2 regions of the Paenibacillus sp. FSL L8-0435 genome follow, and region 1 is predicted to be linked to the other one. Evidence: predicted binding sites of a transcription regulator. Region 1 holds the regulator's gene; the other holds the start of a gene.

Region 1 (8,170 bases):
TCATTGGACGAAACGACTACGTCTTTTTTCGTAACAGACAGTGCACCGTTCTCTTCGTCGATGAGCAATGAATCCCCTTTGGTTACGTTACCTGTGAGCAACTCTTCGGACAATTTGTCCTCGATATGCTTCTGGATCGCCCGACGAAGCGGACGCGCACCGTAAGCTGGATCAAAGCCTGACTTCGCAAGGAAAGACTTGGCATTATCAGTGAGTTCGAAATCGACCTCATGTTCGAGCAGTCGTTTACGAAGTTCTTCACTCATAAGCGTAACAATTTCAGCGATGTGTTTTTCTTCAAGTGAGTGGAACACGATAATTTCATCAATCCGGTTAAGGAACTCTGGACGGAAGCTTTTCTTCAGCTCATCCATCACTTTCCCCTTCATGTTGTCATAATCTGCTCCTGCATCTACAACTGCAGTGAAGCCCAGTGTAGAGTTACGTTTGATCGCTTCGGCACCCACGTTGGATGTCAAGATAATCAGCGTATTGCGGAAGTCAACGACGCGACCTTTGGAATCCGTCAGTCGACCATCCTCAAGCACTTGTAACAAGATATTGAATACTTCTGGATGTGCTTTCTCGATTTCATCGAGCAGGACTACGGAATATGGTTTGCGACGAACTTTCTCTGTCAGCTGGCCACCTTCTTCGTACCCAACATATCCTGGAGGCGCTCCGACAAGTCGGGAAGTCGAGTGCTTCTCACCATACTCGGACATATCAATCCGGATTACTGCATTTTCATCGCCGAACATCGCTTCAGCCAGAGCACGAGCAAGTTCTGTTTTACCTACCCCTGTAGGGCCGAGGAAAATGAATGAACCCATCGGACGTTTTGGATCTTTAAGTCCCGCACGAGCACGACGAACCGCACGGCTGACAGACTTCACTGCCTCATCCTGACCGATGACACGTTCATGTAGAATAGACTCCAGATTCATCAGACGCTGTGTCTCTTCTTCTTTCAGTTGGTTCACAGGGATTCCTGTCCAGCTGGCTACCACTTGTGCGATATCCTCAGGAGTAACCTCAGAATCGGTGCGACCTTGTTTCTCTTTCCACTGGTTCTTCGTTACATCCAGCTCTTCACGGATTTTTTGTTCCGTATCACGCAGAGCTGCTGCTTTTTCGAACTCCTGACTTTGAACTGCAGCGTCTTTTTCCTTACGGATATCTTCCAGACGGCTTTCCAGTTGTTTCAGGTTTGGTGGGATCGTGTAAGAGTTCAATCTTACTTTGGAACCCGCTTCATCAATCAGGTCAATCGCTTTGTCTGGCAGGAAACGGTCTGTAATGTAACGGTCAGACAGTTTAACCGCCTGCACAATTGCTTCGTCCGTAATTTTCACGCGGTGATGCGCCTCATAACGGTCACGCAAACCGTGCAAGATTTGAATCGCTTCTTCCGGAGAAGGCTGATCTACAGTAATCGGTTGGAAACGACGCTCAAGCGCTGCATCCTTCTCGATGTATTTACGATATTCATCCAGTGTTGTCGCACCGATACATTGCAATTCTCCACGGGCCAGAGCCGGTTTCAAAATGTTAGAAGCATCGATGGCGCCTTCAGCTCCGCCTGCGCCAATCAAGGTATGCAATTCGTCGATAAACAGGACAATGTTACCTGCTTGGCGGATCTCATCCATGATTTTTTTCAGACGATCTTCAAACTCACCACGATATTTGGTTCCAGCGACTACAGAACCCATATCCAGGGTCATTACACGTTTGTCGCGTAATGTTTCCGGAATCTCATTTGCGATGATTTTTTGTGCAAGGCCTTCAGCAATCGCTGTTTTACCTACACCTGGCTCACCGATCAATACTGGGTTGTTCTTCGTACGACGGCTGAGTACCTGGATGACACGTTCAATTTCTTTACTACGCCCAATGACGGGGTCCAGGTTGTTCTCTCTCGCATAAGCCGTGAGGTCACGTGCCAGACTGTCCAGCGTTGGTGTGCTTACATTGGCAGGTGTTCCATTATGACTGGATACAGCTTCACTGCTGCCAAGCAATTGCAGCACTTGTTGGCGTGCTTTGTTCAGGCTAATACCCAGGTTATTGAGCACACGTGCTGCAACACCCTCGCCTTCACGAATCAATCCGAGCAGGATATGCTCTGTGCCTACATAAGTGTGGCCCAATTTACGAGCTTCATCCATAGACAGTTCAATTACTTTTTTCGCACGTGGCGTATATGCAATGTTGGTAGGTTGCTCTTGGCCACGGCCAATCAGCGTTTCTACTTCATCCTGAATTTTTTCCAATCCGAGTCCCAGGCCGATCAGTGCTTTGGCTGCGATGCCTTCGCCTTCACGAATGAGGCCGAGCAAAATATGCTCAGTACCGATGTTATTATGACCGAGACGGACAGCTTCTTCCTGCGCGAGTGCGAGCACCTTTTGGGCCCGTTCCGTAAATCTTCCAAACATCATATCTCCTGCACCTCCATGGTTTTGGATAAAACGAGGGTCATGTAATGAAATAACCGTCGTATTCTTCATATCATTTTTGTTTGCAGCCGTGCTGCGAATAAAGTCATTCGGCAATTCGTACATGCCTTATTATATAAAAGCCGCAATGCGGCATGAAACCATAATTCAATACTATATCAGGCTAAACTAGGACTGCTTCGCTGCATTGATCGTATCACGAATCAACTGAGCACGGTAGATGTCACGCTCATCTGTGCGCATATCTTCCCCGAACGTTTTCTGCAAGAATCCCGGCTGTGTCATCACATTCAACTCATTCATTACCGTAATGGACAGTCCATCCAACAAACCGAGATCCACGCCAAGGCGTACATCCGATAAGCGCTGTGCAGCTTCCTTGGAATCAACAATAGCTGCATGAGACAATATGCCGTAAGAGCGCATGACACGATCCGTAATCCGAAGTCTGGAGTCGGTAATTAACCGTTCTCTAGCTGTACGCTCATGACCTATCATCTGTAATACAACACCATGCAGGTTCTCGATGACTTCCTGTTCGGTCTGTCCCAAAGTAATCTGGTTCGAGATCTGGAACAGGTTACCCATCGCCTCACTGCCTTCACCGTATATTCCTCTTACCGTCAATCCCACTTGGGAAACTGCGGTTAGAATACGGCCTATCTGTTGTGTCATCACCAGGGCAGGCAAGTGCATCATAACCGATGCTCTAACACCTGTACCTACATTAGTAGGACAGCTGGTTAAGTATCCTCTGCGATCATCAAAAGCATAATCCACGTGCGCTTCAAAAGCATCATCTATTGCGGAAGCTTTCTCCCAGGCTTCTTTCACCTGGAACCCCGGATAGAGGCACTGGATACGAAGATGATCCTCTTCGTTAATCATAATACTGACAGACTCATCCTCACTGAGAATAACCGCACCATTCCTGGATTCATTCGCAAGACTTGGACTGATGAGATGTTTCTCCACCAGCACCCGTTTGTCGAGTTCGTCAATATCGATCAGATCCAACGTATGAAAATCCCCAAAGGCATGAACGTCATCGTATTGAAGTACTTCGCTCAGCTTATTCAGCACCTCTTCCGATTGCTCATTGGAAGCCAGCATCGGAAACGGAATATGCTGAAGGTTGCGTGCAATCCGGACACGGCTGCTAATGACAATTTCGGAATCAGCCGCATCACTGCGCATCCAGTCGCTGAGCGCCTTCTCTGTAAAGCGCAGATTAGGCATTACACATCCCTCCTACTCATGACAAACTTTACTCCTGAGCTATTCCTTTTTCAAGTCCTCTGATCTGGTCACGGATCTGAGCCGCCTCTTCAAATTCCTCTTGCGCGATGCTCTCCTGGAGCTCACGCTTCAGATCAGCGATTTGCCGTTTCACCTTGATGCGACCACCAGCTCGTGCAGGCACTTTGCCTACATGGGACGTATTACCATGAACTCGCTTGAACAAAGGATCCAGACGGCTGTCAAAATATTTATAACATGAACTGCAGCCGAACCGGCCTATCTTGCTAAATTGTGAGTACGTCATACCACACTCTTCACATTGAAGTGCTTTTGCAGGGGGTGTTCCTGCCGATCCACTTTTGCTGGCTGGATCAAAATCAAGCAATCCGGACAATAAGTTGTGAATGGAAAACCCACCTGCTGTTCCAGGGATCATTTCCCCTTTTTCACGGGCACATGACTCACAAATATGGAATTCCGTCTTCTCTCCATTTACGATCTTCGTAAAATGAAGTGTCGCCGGACGTTTATTGCATTCTTGGCACAGCATATTGATGTACCTCCTTTGACCCCGATAGTTTTCATTTACCGAGCAAAGATATTAACATCGCCTTCAACATTCTGGCACGAATTTGATCCCGGTAAGGAAGTTTGACTAATATAACCTCTCTAGATACAGCAGCTCGCATCAACCCGGCTTCCCGCTTGCTCAAGAAGCGTGCTTCTTCCAATTGATAGATCAATCCTTCGGCAGCTGTCTGCCCGATCTCTTCACCAATACTATGGTGCAAATGATTATGCAGAGCTGATTGGGCCGGTAATTCAATGCGCTGTATGCGAACATAACCACCACCGCCGCGTTTACTCTCTACCAGGTATCCCTTCTCGAGTGTAAAACGTGTGCTGATGACATAATTGATCTGGGAAGGTACACATGAGAATTGATCTGCCAGATCATTACGCTGAATTTCAACCATTCCTTCGGGACTTTCATGCAAAATACTCTTCAGATATCGTTCGATAATATCAGAGATATTACGCATCCAATCATCCTCCACTGTCTGAAACGTTAAGTCAATAAGGACCCACACGCCCCCACAGAGTACACCTTCTCTACCCATTTAACCAATCAGGGAAACAGCGAATCTTGCTTCCACAGGTGTTAACAGGAGAGCGAAGGAAGCACGAAGGTCCTTTAATATTCCCTTGATCCTCCGATGAAATGAATCCCGTATATTGGCGATCATGCATCAGATTGTAGAAAGAAAGCTACTTAAGTATTAAACCTTTAGTTGACTTTGACTTTCTTTGACTTTATAACCATTATAGCATATTTTGTGGTTTTGCCAAGTGGGGTCACTATTCATTTTTTACGATTTTACACGAAATATTCCCCAGACACAAAAAAACCTCCCCAAAATTGCTGGAGAAGTCCATTTGTCTTTCAATCACGCCGTATTTCTATATAAGCTAATCAAGTTAAATGGAACAGTGGGCATAGTCATCAGAAGAAATCGAGCAAATAGGTTTCCCGTTCAGGAATCGCTTGTTCCAAAGCCTTGATTGCTGTGTTCGGTCCGTGAATTCTTCCGATTCGTGCCATTTCCGTTGGTCTGCGATATCCCATCAGCACCGCGGTAAGGGATTGAATATCCACCTTAATGGTCTGATCATCATTAATTGCCTCCGAAGTTTTCCATATGGACGCTGTTCCGTTCATTGCCACGTTTAATTGCCATACCCCTTCATTCCACGGAGCGTAGGTATCCTCTACCTGTAGAACAATCTGCACCGGTGAGTCCTGGCTTGCAAATGGATACTGAGATATAAACTGCTCTACACTAACGATACGCGCCATAAAATAAGGTACAATCTCCTGCTGAATCCGTGGGTTATCCAGTTGGAAGGCAAGCGTATCACTGGCAGGCGCCTGCAACGTAACTTCCTGGATCATGGAATCATGGTTAGCAATGAAGGTCCACAGCCCTTGCCTCGCCTCTTCATTCAGATAGATGATCTCTTTAATGGTAAATTTATTTTCCTTAACCTCATATAAAAGATAACCTTGTGCTGCATCAGCTTCATCGTAATATACAGCCTTCTGGCTGGTCCCATTAACAAGAACTGAATTCTCCCACCTTGCATCATCCCGAACCAGAGTTCCGTTATAACGCTCAGCATAAGCACTGTATACTTCCTTTAGTATGCTGAGGCCCGGATCCCCACGCCGAATCGTTCCAGGTGTCGCTTTTTTCGAAGGCAAATGAGCTGTAGGCACTTTATAACGTTTAAATTCAACATAAGTCTCCCATCCATACTTCCGATAGAAACCAAAGGAGAATGGATGCAAGAATGATATACTTTGTTTGTTACGATTCATTTCTTCCAACGCATGGTTCAGCAGACCCGCTACCCAGCCTTTGCGTCTATACTCTGGCCAGGTGGCAACACCCGCAATACCGCCCATCTCGAACGATCTGCCATGAATATAGGTTTGAAAAGGAATGATATGAAGTTTGGCTCCTAGCTGCCCATCCTCATATACACCCCATATATCCTGTGACGAAAATTGACTCCGCCGTTTTTCTTTTTGTTCTTCACTCATTACTACTTGAAAAGCATATTCGGAGAGTGCCATCGCTGGTTCAAAATCATCTACCGTCAATTTCTGAATTTCCATGTCGTCCTACACCCCATTCGCTAGAGTTATTATCAATCCAAATCATGGCCTGATATCTGATATATGTACTCTTTAGAGTGTGTCAGAGGATTCTTACAAAGTCAAATAAGAGATGCTTTCGCATCCCTTTAAATAAACAAATAAAAACCACCACCGAATAACATCGGCAGTGGTTCTTCGCTTGGCGGCGTCCTACTCTCCCAGGACCCTGCGGTCCAAGTACCATCGGCGCTAGAGGGCTTAACGGTCGTGTTCGGGATGGGTACGTGTGGAACCCCTCCGCCATCGCCACCAAACGCGATTTGTCGAAGCATAGCTTCTTAAAATCAGATATGGAAATGAAAATCATACACACGTTCTGTGATGTACCGATTTTCATTTCAGAGATCATTCTCTGAAAACTAGATTCGAAACGAAACACGCGAATTATCACTTGCTATTGGATAAGCCCTCGACCGATTAGTACTGGTCAGCTCCATGCATTGCTGCACTTCCACCCCCAGCCTATCTACCTCGTCGTCTTCAAGGGGTCTTACATACTGGGAAATCTCATCTTGAGGGGGGCTTCACGCTTAGATGCTTTCAGCGTTTATCCCGTCCGTACATAGCTACCCAGCGGTGCTCCTGGCGGAACAACTGGTACACCAGCGGTACGTCCATCCCGGTCCTCTCGTACTAAGGACAGCTCCTCTCAAATTTCCTACGCCCACGACAGATAGGGACCGAACTGTCTCACGACGTTCTGAACCCAGCTCGCGTACCGCTTTAATGGGCGAACAGCCCAACCCTTGGGACCTACTTCAGCCCCAGGATGCGATGAGCCGACATCGAGGTGCCAAACCTCCCCGTCGATGTGGACTCTTGGGGGAGATAAGCCTGTTATCCCCAGGGTAGCTTTTATCCGTTGAGCGATGGCCCTTCCATGCGGTACCACCGGATCACTAAGCCCGACTTTCGTCCCTGCTCGACTTGTAGGTCTCGCAGTCAAGCTCCCTTATGCCTTTGCACTCTTCGAATGATTTCCAACCATTCTGAGGGAACCTTTGGGCGCCTCCGTTACTCTTTAGGAGGCGACCGCCCCAGTCAAACTGCCCACCTGACACTGTCCCCGCACCGGATTACGGTACCAGGTTAGAACCTAGATACGATCAGGGTGGTATCCCAACGTTGCCTCCACACAAGCTGGCGCTCATGCTTCAAAGGCTCCCACCTATCCTGTACAGATCGTACCCAAATTCAATATCAAGCTGCAGTAAAGCTCCATGGGGTCTTTCCGTCTTGTCGCGGGTAACCTGCATCTTCACAGGTATTAAAATTTCACCGGATCTCTCGTTGAGACAGCGCCCAAGTCGTTACGCCATTCGTGCGGGTCAGAATTTACCTGACAAGGAATTTCGCTACCTTAGGACCGTTATAGTTACGGCCGCCGTTTACTGGGGCTTCGGTTCACAGCTTCGGGATTACTCCCTAACCACTCCCCTTAACCTTCCAGCACCGGGCAGGCGTCAGCCCGTATACTTCGCCTTACGGCTTCGCACAGACCTGTGTTTTTGCTAAACAGTCGCTTGGGCCTTTTCACTGCGGCCCCCTCGTGCTATTCACACTACCGGGGCACCCCTTCTCCCGAAGTTACGGGGTCATTTTGCCGAGTTCCTTAACGAGAGTTCTTCCGCGCGCCTTAGAATACTCTTCTCGCCTACCTGTGTCGGTTTGCGGTACGGGCACCATCACCTGGCTAGAGGCTTTTCTTGGCAGTGTGAGATCATGACCTTCGCTACTACAATTT
Region 2 (8,170 bases), 680 kb from region 1:
TATATTCACGAATTACACGCAACAACGCGTCATCCGGTATTTCCAATTGCTTTTCTTCCAGACCATGGTCCTGCTTCTGTTTGGGCAACAAATAGTTTTTCGCAATTTGCAGCTTCTCCAGCTCCGTGTAACCAGGGATGTTGAGCATTTCCATCCGATCCAGCAATGGACGCGGAATATTGTGTACCGTGTTGGCAGTTGTTATAAACATAACGTTGGATAAGTCAAACGGCAATTCTACAAAATGATCACTAAACGTATTATTCTGTTCCGGATCAAGTACCTCAAGTAACGCTGCGGAAGGATCTCCGCGGAAGTCTGAAGCCATCTTATCAATCTCGTCCAGCAGGAATACCGGATTCAGAGAACCTGCCGTTTTCATCCCCTGGATGATACGCCCAGGCATGGCCCCTACATAGGTGCGTCGGTGACCACGAATCTCAGCTTCATCCCGCACGCCGCCAAGAGATATTCTTACAAACTCCCGACCCAGCGATCTCGCGATCGAACGAGCAAGTGATGTTTTACCGACCCCTGGAGGTCCAACCAGACAGAGAATGGGCCCTTTGAGCTTCTTGACGAGTTTCTGGACAGCCAGATATTCAAGCACACGCTCTTTGGGCTTTTCCAATCCGTAATGATCTGCATTCAGCACATCTTCGGCTTTTTGGATATCCAGATCATCCGCTGTCATCTGACTCCAAGGAAGGCCAAGCAGCCAATCCACGTAGTTGCGAATGACTCCGCCCTCAGCTGAACTTGCAGGCATTTTCTCCAGTCGATCAATTTCTTTCTCGACCTTTTCTTTCACCTTGTCCGGCAAGCCGAGTTCTTCCATCTGTGTGCGAAGTTCCTCAACCTCACCCGCACGGCCTTCTTTTTCACCCAGTTCTTTCTGGATCGCTTTCATCTGCTCGCGCAAATAATATTCCTTCTGCGTTTTCTCCATCTGTTTCTTCACGCGTTGGCTGATCTTGCGTTCAAGCTCCAGCACTTCGCGCTCATTGTTCAGGATATCCAGTAATTTCTCCAGACGTTCCCGAACATCGATGGTCTCCAGAATTTCCTGTTTATCCTTGATCTTCAAGGACAGGTGACTCGTGATGACATCGGCCAGACGCCCTGGTTCTTCGATGTCAGACACCGCTGCGAGTGTCTCTGGTGTCACTTTTTTGGACAGATTAATATAATTCTCGAACTGGTTCAGAACGGTACGCATCAAGGCATCCGTCTCCGGATGGGTGTTCTCCTCTTCAGGCAGCTCTTTAGCCAGTACTTCATAATATTCCTCGTTGTCCGTATATTCAATAATTTCAGCCCGTTCCAAGCCTTCTACGAGTACACGAATCGTACCGTTTGGAAGCTTCAGCATCTGTCTGACCTTGGCCACGGTTCCGATTCTGAAAATGTCCTCTTGTGTTGGTTCTTCAATATTTACTTCGGCTTGGGAACATAGGAGAATCAGATGTTCTTCTACCATCGCTTTTTCTAAAGCCTTGACCGATTTCTCCCGGCCCACATCGAGATGCAGTACCATACTCGGGTAGACGAGAAGTCCTCTTAAAGGCAGTAAAGGAAAACGACGACCTTTCGCTTTGCTCGGTCCCATCGCTTTCGCACCTCCAATGGCTCTCAGGTTGTAGTCATTCATTATTCTATCAAATGTTCACATAAAAAACCAATGAAGGGAAGCGCTTAGCAGCTTCCCGAATCTGTAACCTGTCCTGGGCGAGGCACGTCCGCACGCAAATAGGAAGCGGATGCCGGCGGAAAAATCTCCGGTGCAGGTGCAACTGTCTCCTCTGCAAGCTTCGTTTGTTCCATCTGTTGTGATTCCGGAACCCAGGCAAACACTTCACGGAATACATCCTCTACGGTATCTACCGGGATAACGCGCAAGCCATCCAGATTCTCAAAAATGGACTGCCAGTTCTCCGCGGGAATAATAACGGTCTTCGCTCCTGCCTGAAAGGCAGCCTCCACCTTGGCTAGCACGCCACCAATAGGCTTAACCCGACCATGAATACTGACCTCGCCAGTCATCGCTGTCTCATGATCCACAGGGCGTCCCTGAATCGCTGATGTAATGGCAGTCGCCATGGCAATCCCGGCGGATGGACCATCAATAGGTGTCCCACCTGGGAAATTCACGTGTAAATCGTAATCATTCGGGCGAATACCCATGGCTTTTAATACGGTTAACACATTTTCAACCGAGCCTTTGGCCATACTTTTTCGCCGGAGTGTACGCGAACCGCCTCCAATCTCTTCTTCATCCACAACGCCTGTAATGTTGATTCGGCCTTGATCTTTAAGAGCCGGAACAGCAGACACTTCGATCTCCAAAATGGTTCCCATATTCGGTCCGTATACCGCCAAGCCGTTAACAAACCCCACCTGCGGCTGTGTAGGGACCTTCCGATCAGGCCGTGGCTGAATCTGGCTGCTACCCGCCACCCACTCCACATCAGACGCCTGAAGCGTCTCACGCTTCTCTGTCAGCGCAAGTCCAGCAGCCAGCTGGATGATATTAACCGCTTCACGTCCATTGGTTGCATATCGCTTGACCACATCAACGGCATCCGGACATGGACTGAACCCTATTTTCTGAACAGCATCCTCTGCAATTCGCCCAATCTCCTCAGGCAACAAAGGACGGAAATAAACTTCCATGCAGCGTGAACGCAAAGCTGGTGGCAGTTCATGAGGGGAACGTGTCGTTGCTCCAACAAGGCGGAAATCGGCCGGTAGGCCATTTTGAAAAATATCGTGGATATAAGCAGGAGTATGCGTGTCTTCCGAGTTATAGTACGCACTCTCCAAAAACACCTTGCGATCCTCCAACACTTTCAACAGCTTATTCATCTGAATCGAATGTAATTCACCAATTTCATCAATAAAAAGCATTCCCCCATGCGCTTTTGTCACAGCTCCCGGTTTTGGTTGGGGAATACCAGCAACGCCCATAGCTCCTGCTCCCTGATATATCGGATCATGAACCGAACCAATTAAGGGGTCAGCAATACCACGTTCATCAAAACGGGCTGTTGTTGCATCCAGCTCCGTGAATTTGGCGTCTGGCTTAAATGGAGAAGATGGATTCTTCTTGGCCTCTTCCAACACAACCCTTGCGGCAGCTGTCTTCCCGACTCCGGGTGGGCCATAAATGATAACATGTTGCGGATTCGCACTGCATAATGCAGCTTTAAGGGCACGCAACCCATCTTTTTGCCCAACAATATCATTAATGGTAGCTGGACGCGTCTTCTCCGACAGCGGCTTGGTGAGTGAGATTGAACGCAGCTTGCGCAGCTTCTCCAGTTCCTTGCGAGATTCAAGCTCAACGGCACTGCGGTTCGTTTTCTGGCCACGCAGCAGGTTCCAGAAATACAAACCAATCACCACTCCAAAAAATAACTGAATCAACATGATGACCATACCAAATTCCATGGCTTCACATCCTCCTATTTTGTCGCTATTCTCATATGAGATCATGCTAATACTTGGTAGTATAGCCTTTTCAACGCGACGTAAACGGGCGATGCAGAATTTGTATGCGAGAAAATAAAAAGCCCGCCATCGCTGGCGAGCTTTTGTTGTAACAAGATATGAATCAATCAGTGCGAACGACCAGGAATAACACCTGTCTCTTCGTAGGCTTCGACGATTTTGTCGATCTCTTTTTTTAATTCCTCAACCATGATTTCTTCAGGTACTTTACGAATCATCTTGCCGTGACGGAACAAGAGACCTTCTCCACGAGCACCGGCTATGCCGATATCCGCTTCTTTGGCCTCACCTGGACCATTAACCGCACAACCCAACACCGATACTTTAATCGGCACCTTCAGTTTGGAGATATACTCTTCCACTTCGTTGGCAATGGAGAACAGGTCGATATCCAATCGTCCACACGTTGGGCAGGAGATCAATGTAGCTGCATTTGTAATGAGTCCAAATGTTTTGAGCAGATCACGAGCGACCTTAATTTCTTCTACCGGGTCCGCACTCAGTGAGATCCGCATCGTAGAACCAATACCCATGGACAATAAGGCTCCCATACCTGCGGAGCTTTTGATCGTACCGGAGAACAGTGTACCTGCTTCGGTAATCCCGAGATGCAACGGATACGGAATGATTTGAGCTGCTTTGGTATATGCCTCAATCGCCATCGGCACATCCGATGCTTTGAGTGACACGATGATATCATGGAAATCAAGCTCTTCCAAAATACCAATGTGATACAATGCACTTTCTACCATAGCATCTGCCGTAGGATACCCATACTTCTCAAGGAGATGGTTTTCCAAAGACCCCGCATTTACTCCAATCCGAATCGGAATACCACGGTCTTTACAAGCCTTAACCACTTCTTCCACTTTCGCACGTTTACCGATGTTACCTGGATTAATCCGAACTTTATCGATGCCGTTCTCAATCGCAAGCAAAGCCAGCTTATAGTTGAAATGAATGTCCGCTACGAGCGGTATATGAATGCGTTTCTTGATTTCCTTGATGGCTGCGGCAGCTTCCTCATTATTCACCGTTACACGTACCACTTGACAACCCGCTTCTTCCAGTCGCAGAATCTCTGCAACCGTTGCTTCAACGTCTGCCGTTTTGGTTGTACACATACTTTGGATAATGACTTCGTTACTGCCACCGATCGTTACGTTTCCCACTTTCACGGGACGTGTATCCTGTCTTAAATACATGAGTGATTTCTCTCCCCACAACGTCAAAGCTCCACCCTGACAGAGACATGAATTCGCCTTCTGCCAAAGTGGAGAACTGACAAGTCTATATTTCAGAGTTCAACGGGATTCAGGCCTTTATTAGGCGCTCTCTTCCTGCTTATCGTCCTTCGATTGGCTTAGTTCAGGCACGACTCTTTTCTCAACAACTTCTTCGGTAATGACACAGTTCGTAACATCATCACGTGAAGGCACTTCATACATGATTTCAAGCATGATACCTTCAATGATGGCACGTAATCCACGTGCACCTGTGTTACGTTTAATTGCTTCTTTTGCAATCGCAAGCAATGCAGCTGGTTCAAATACCAGATTCACATTATCCAGCTCAAGCAGTTTTTGGTACTGTTTGGTAAGCGCGTTTTTTGGTTCAGAAAGAATCCGTACCAACGTATCTTCATCCAATGGCTCCAAAGTGGAGATGACTGGCAGACGGCCTACAAATTCCGGAATCAGACCAAATTTCAGCAAATCTTCCGGCAATACCATACCCAGGTATTCACCTGGTTTCAGATCTTTTTGCTCAGAAACGGTATTAAAGCCAATGACTTTTTTACCGATCCGGCGTTTGATCATTTGCTCCAGACCATCAAAGGCACCGCCGCAAATGAACAGGATGTTCGTTGTATCGATCTGAATGAATTCTTGATGAGGGTGTTTACGACCACCTTGTGGTGGTACAGAAGCCACAGTTCCTTCAAGAATTTTTAAGAGAGCCTGTTGCACACCTTCGCCCGATACATCACGAGTAATGGATGGGTTTTCGGATTTACGCGCTACTTTATCAATCTCATCGATATAAATAATGCCACGCTCTGCTTTTTCCACATCATAATCAGCAGCTTGAATCAGTTTGAGCAGGATGTTCTCTACATCCTCACCTACATAACCCGCTTCTGTTAATGACGTAGCATCCGCAATAGCAAAAGGAACATTCAAAATTTTTGCCATCGTTTGCGCAAGCAACGTTTTACCAGAACCTGTTGGTCCTAACAGCAAAATGTTACTCTTTGACAATTCAACGTCTTCAATTTTGCTTTGTGTGTTGATCCGTTTGTAGTGATTATACACCGCAACAGACAATGACTTCTTCGCTTGTTCCTGTCCAATAACATATTGATCCAGGATATTACGAATTTCTTTTGGTTTTGGAATATCTTTGAGGTCTACTTCTTCGTCATGACCGAGTTCTTCCTCAACGATTTCGGTGCAAAGTTCGATACATTCATCACAAATGTACACGCCTGGTCCAGCGACCAGCTTACGCACCTGCTCCTGAGATTTACCGCAAAAAGAGCATTTCAGTTGCCCTTTCTCATCGTTAAATTTAAACATGAAACCACCCCTTTAGGAATTGATCGGTCTACTGAGCACCTGGTCAATAATGCCGTACGTCTTAGCCTCTTCAGCGCTCATGAAGAAGTCACGGTCTGTATCCCGCTCAATTTTCTCAAGAGACTGACCCGTACGATCGACGTATATTTGATTCAGTTTCTGACGTGTTTTAATAATCCATTCTGCGTGTATCTTAATATCCGCAGCCTGTCCTTGAATGCCGCCAAGCGGCTGATGAATCATTACTTCGCTATTTGTCAGCGCATATCTCTTGCCAGGTGCACCGGCTGTCAGCAATAACGAGCCCATGCTTGCTGCCATCCCAACGCAAATGGTAGATACATCCGGCTTGATAAATTGCATCGTATCGTATATACCCATCCCTGCGGTGACAGAACCACCAGGTGAGTTAATGTACAAGCTGATATCCTTCTCAGGATCGTCGGCTGCCAAAAACAAAAGCTGTGCTATGACAAGATTGGCTACATCGTCATCAATCGCACTGGTTAGAAAGATAATGCGATCTTTCAGCAAACGTGAATATATATCGTAAGACCGCTCGCCTCGATTGGTTTGTTCTATAACCATTGGCACCAGACTCATGAGACCAACCTCTTTTCTACATGTAATTAGACATAGGCCACCTGTAAAGCAAACCCAAATTCATTCTAACACTTTCCTGTGACAATGTCATTTTTCACAAGAAGGGTCAGACATCCGTTTGTTTACTTTTTTAGCCTGATCATATTTAACCATGTTTTCTATGTATGTGCAAATTGAAGCCATCCTATGCCGTATTGCCTTTTTTTATTTGCATGAAGTACATAGGTATGTAAAAAGTGTACAGGGATCAATAAAATTAGTGTTCATCCATATAATTACTTCATTTTCTATAAAATGGATGTCGTAATTTAAAAATAAGGCACGCAATAATTCACGTGCCTTATCGTTTATTCAACTGACAAGTTGATAATAGCTTGTCTTATTTTTCGTCAGCTTCTGCAACAACTTCTTCAGCTGGAGCTTCAACCGGTTCAACAACTGTGCTGTTCTCAACAAGAACGTCAATCGTTTTACGCAGTTTAACTTCATCGCGAAGGCTGTCCAGGGAACCATTACCTTCGAGGATGCCACGGATCTCATCAGCAGGACGCTTGTAAGATTCAGCCATTTTCTCGAGTTCTTGATTCACTTCTTCGTCAGATACTTCAATGTTTTCCGCTTTACCTACAGCTTCAAGCACAAGGTTGTTGCGAACACGTTTGGAAGCATCTTCTTGCATTTGTCCTCTCAGGTCAGCTTGAGTCTGGCCAGAGAAGCTCAGGAACATTTCAAGGTTCATACCTTGGTTACGCAAACGGTTATCGAAATCGCGCATCATGTTTTGTACTTCGCTCTCAACCATTGCAGCAGGAATGTCCACTTCAGCGTTCTCAGCCACTTTTTCTACAACTGCATTTTCTTGTGCAGCTTTGGCTTCGTCAGCTTTACGGGATTCCAATTGTGTTTTCAGGTCAGCTTTGTACTCTTCAAGAGTGTCGAATTCGCTAACATCTTTAGCAAACTCATCATCCAATGCAGGAAGCTGTTTGCGTTTGATTTCGTGAATTTTCACTTTAAATACCGCTTGTTTGCCAGCAAGTTCTGCTGCATGGTAGCTCTCTGGGAAAGTCACTTCTACGTCTTTGAAGTCACCTGTGGACAGACCCACAACTTGTTCTTCAAATCCAGGAATGAATGTGTTGGAACCCAGTTCCAGGGAATAACGTTCAGCTTGTCCACCTTCGAAAGGTACACCATCAACGGAACCATCGAAGTCGATTACTGCAACGTCGCCGTTAGCAGCGGAACCTTCATCGATTACAACGAGTTCAGCGTGACGTTGTTGAAGACGCTCAAGTTCTTCAGTCACTTCTGCTTCAGTTACTTCACCTTTTGCTACAGCAACTTCGATTCCTTTGTAGTCACCAAGAGTAACTTCAGGTTTCACAGTTACTTTTGCTTTGAACTTGAAAGTTTGTCCTTTAGCGAATTGTTCAACATCTACGTCAGGACGATCAACCGGGAAGATATCCGTTTGG

The links. Region 1 encodes CtsR, which represses protease genes until heat stress. Its sites were predicted from a motif close to ATGGTCAATAAAGGTCAAACA; they were not measured.
Region 2: the regulator CtsR is predicted to act here: its motif matches at 6,785-6,805, upstream of clpP (ATP-dependent Clp endopeptidase proteolytic subunit ClpP).

Annotation. Positions count from the first base shown of each region.
Region 1 covers NZ_CP150185.1:6,229,386-6,237,555, forward strand. The annotation lists gene NST33_RS27730 (ATP-dependent Clp protease ATP-binding subunit) at 1-2,444, opposite strand, end outside; gene NST33_RS27735 (protein arginine kinase) at 2,631-3,701, opposite strand; gene NST33_RS27740 (UvrB/UvrC motif-containing protein) at 3,730-4,254, opposite strand; gene NST33_RS27745 (CtsR family transcriptional regulator) at 4,286-4,747, opposite strand; gene NST33_RS27750 (GNAT family N-acetyltransferase) at 5,209-6,384, opposite strand; rRNA gene rrf (5S ribosomal RNA) at 6,564-6,680, opposite strand; rRNA gene NST33_RS27760 (23S ribosomal RNA) at 6,824-8,170, opposite strand, start outside.
Region 2 covers NZ_CP150185.1:5,552,311-5,560,480, forward strand. The annotation lists gene lon (endopeptidase La) at 1-1,609, opposite strand, end outside; gene lonB (ATP-dependent protease LonB) at 1,696-3,450, opposite strand; gene ispG (flavodoxin-dependent (E)-4-hydroxy-3-methylbut-2-enyl-diphosphate synthase) at 3,618-4,715, opposite strand; gene clpX (ATP-dependent protease ATP-binding subunit ClpX) at 4,836-6,089, opposite strand; gene clpP (ATP-dependent Clp endopeptidase proteolytic subunit ClpP) at 6,102-6,692, opposite strand; gene tig (trigger factor) at 7,072-8,170, opposite strand, start outside.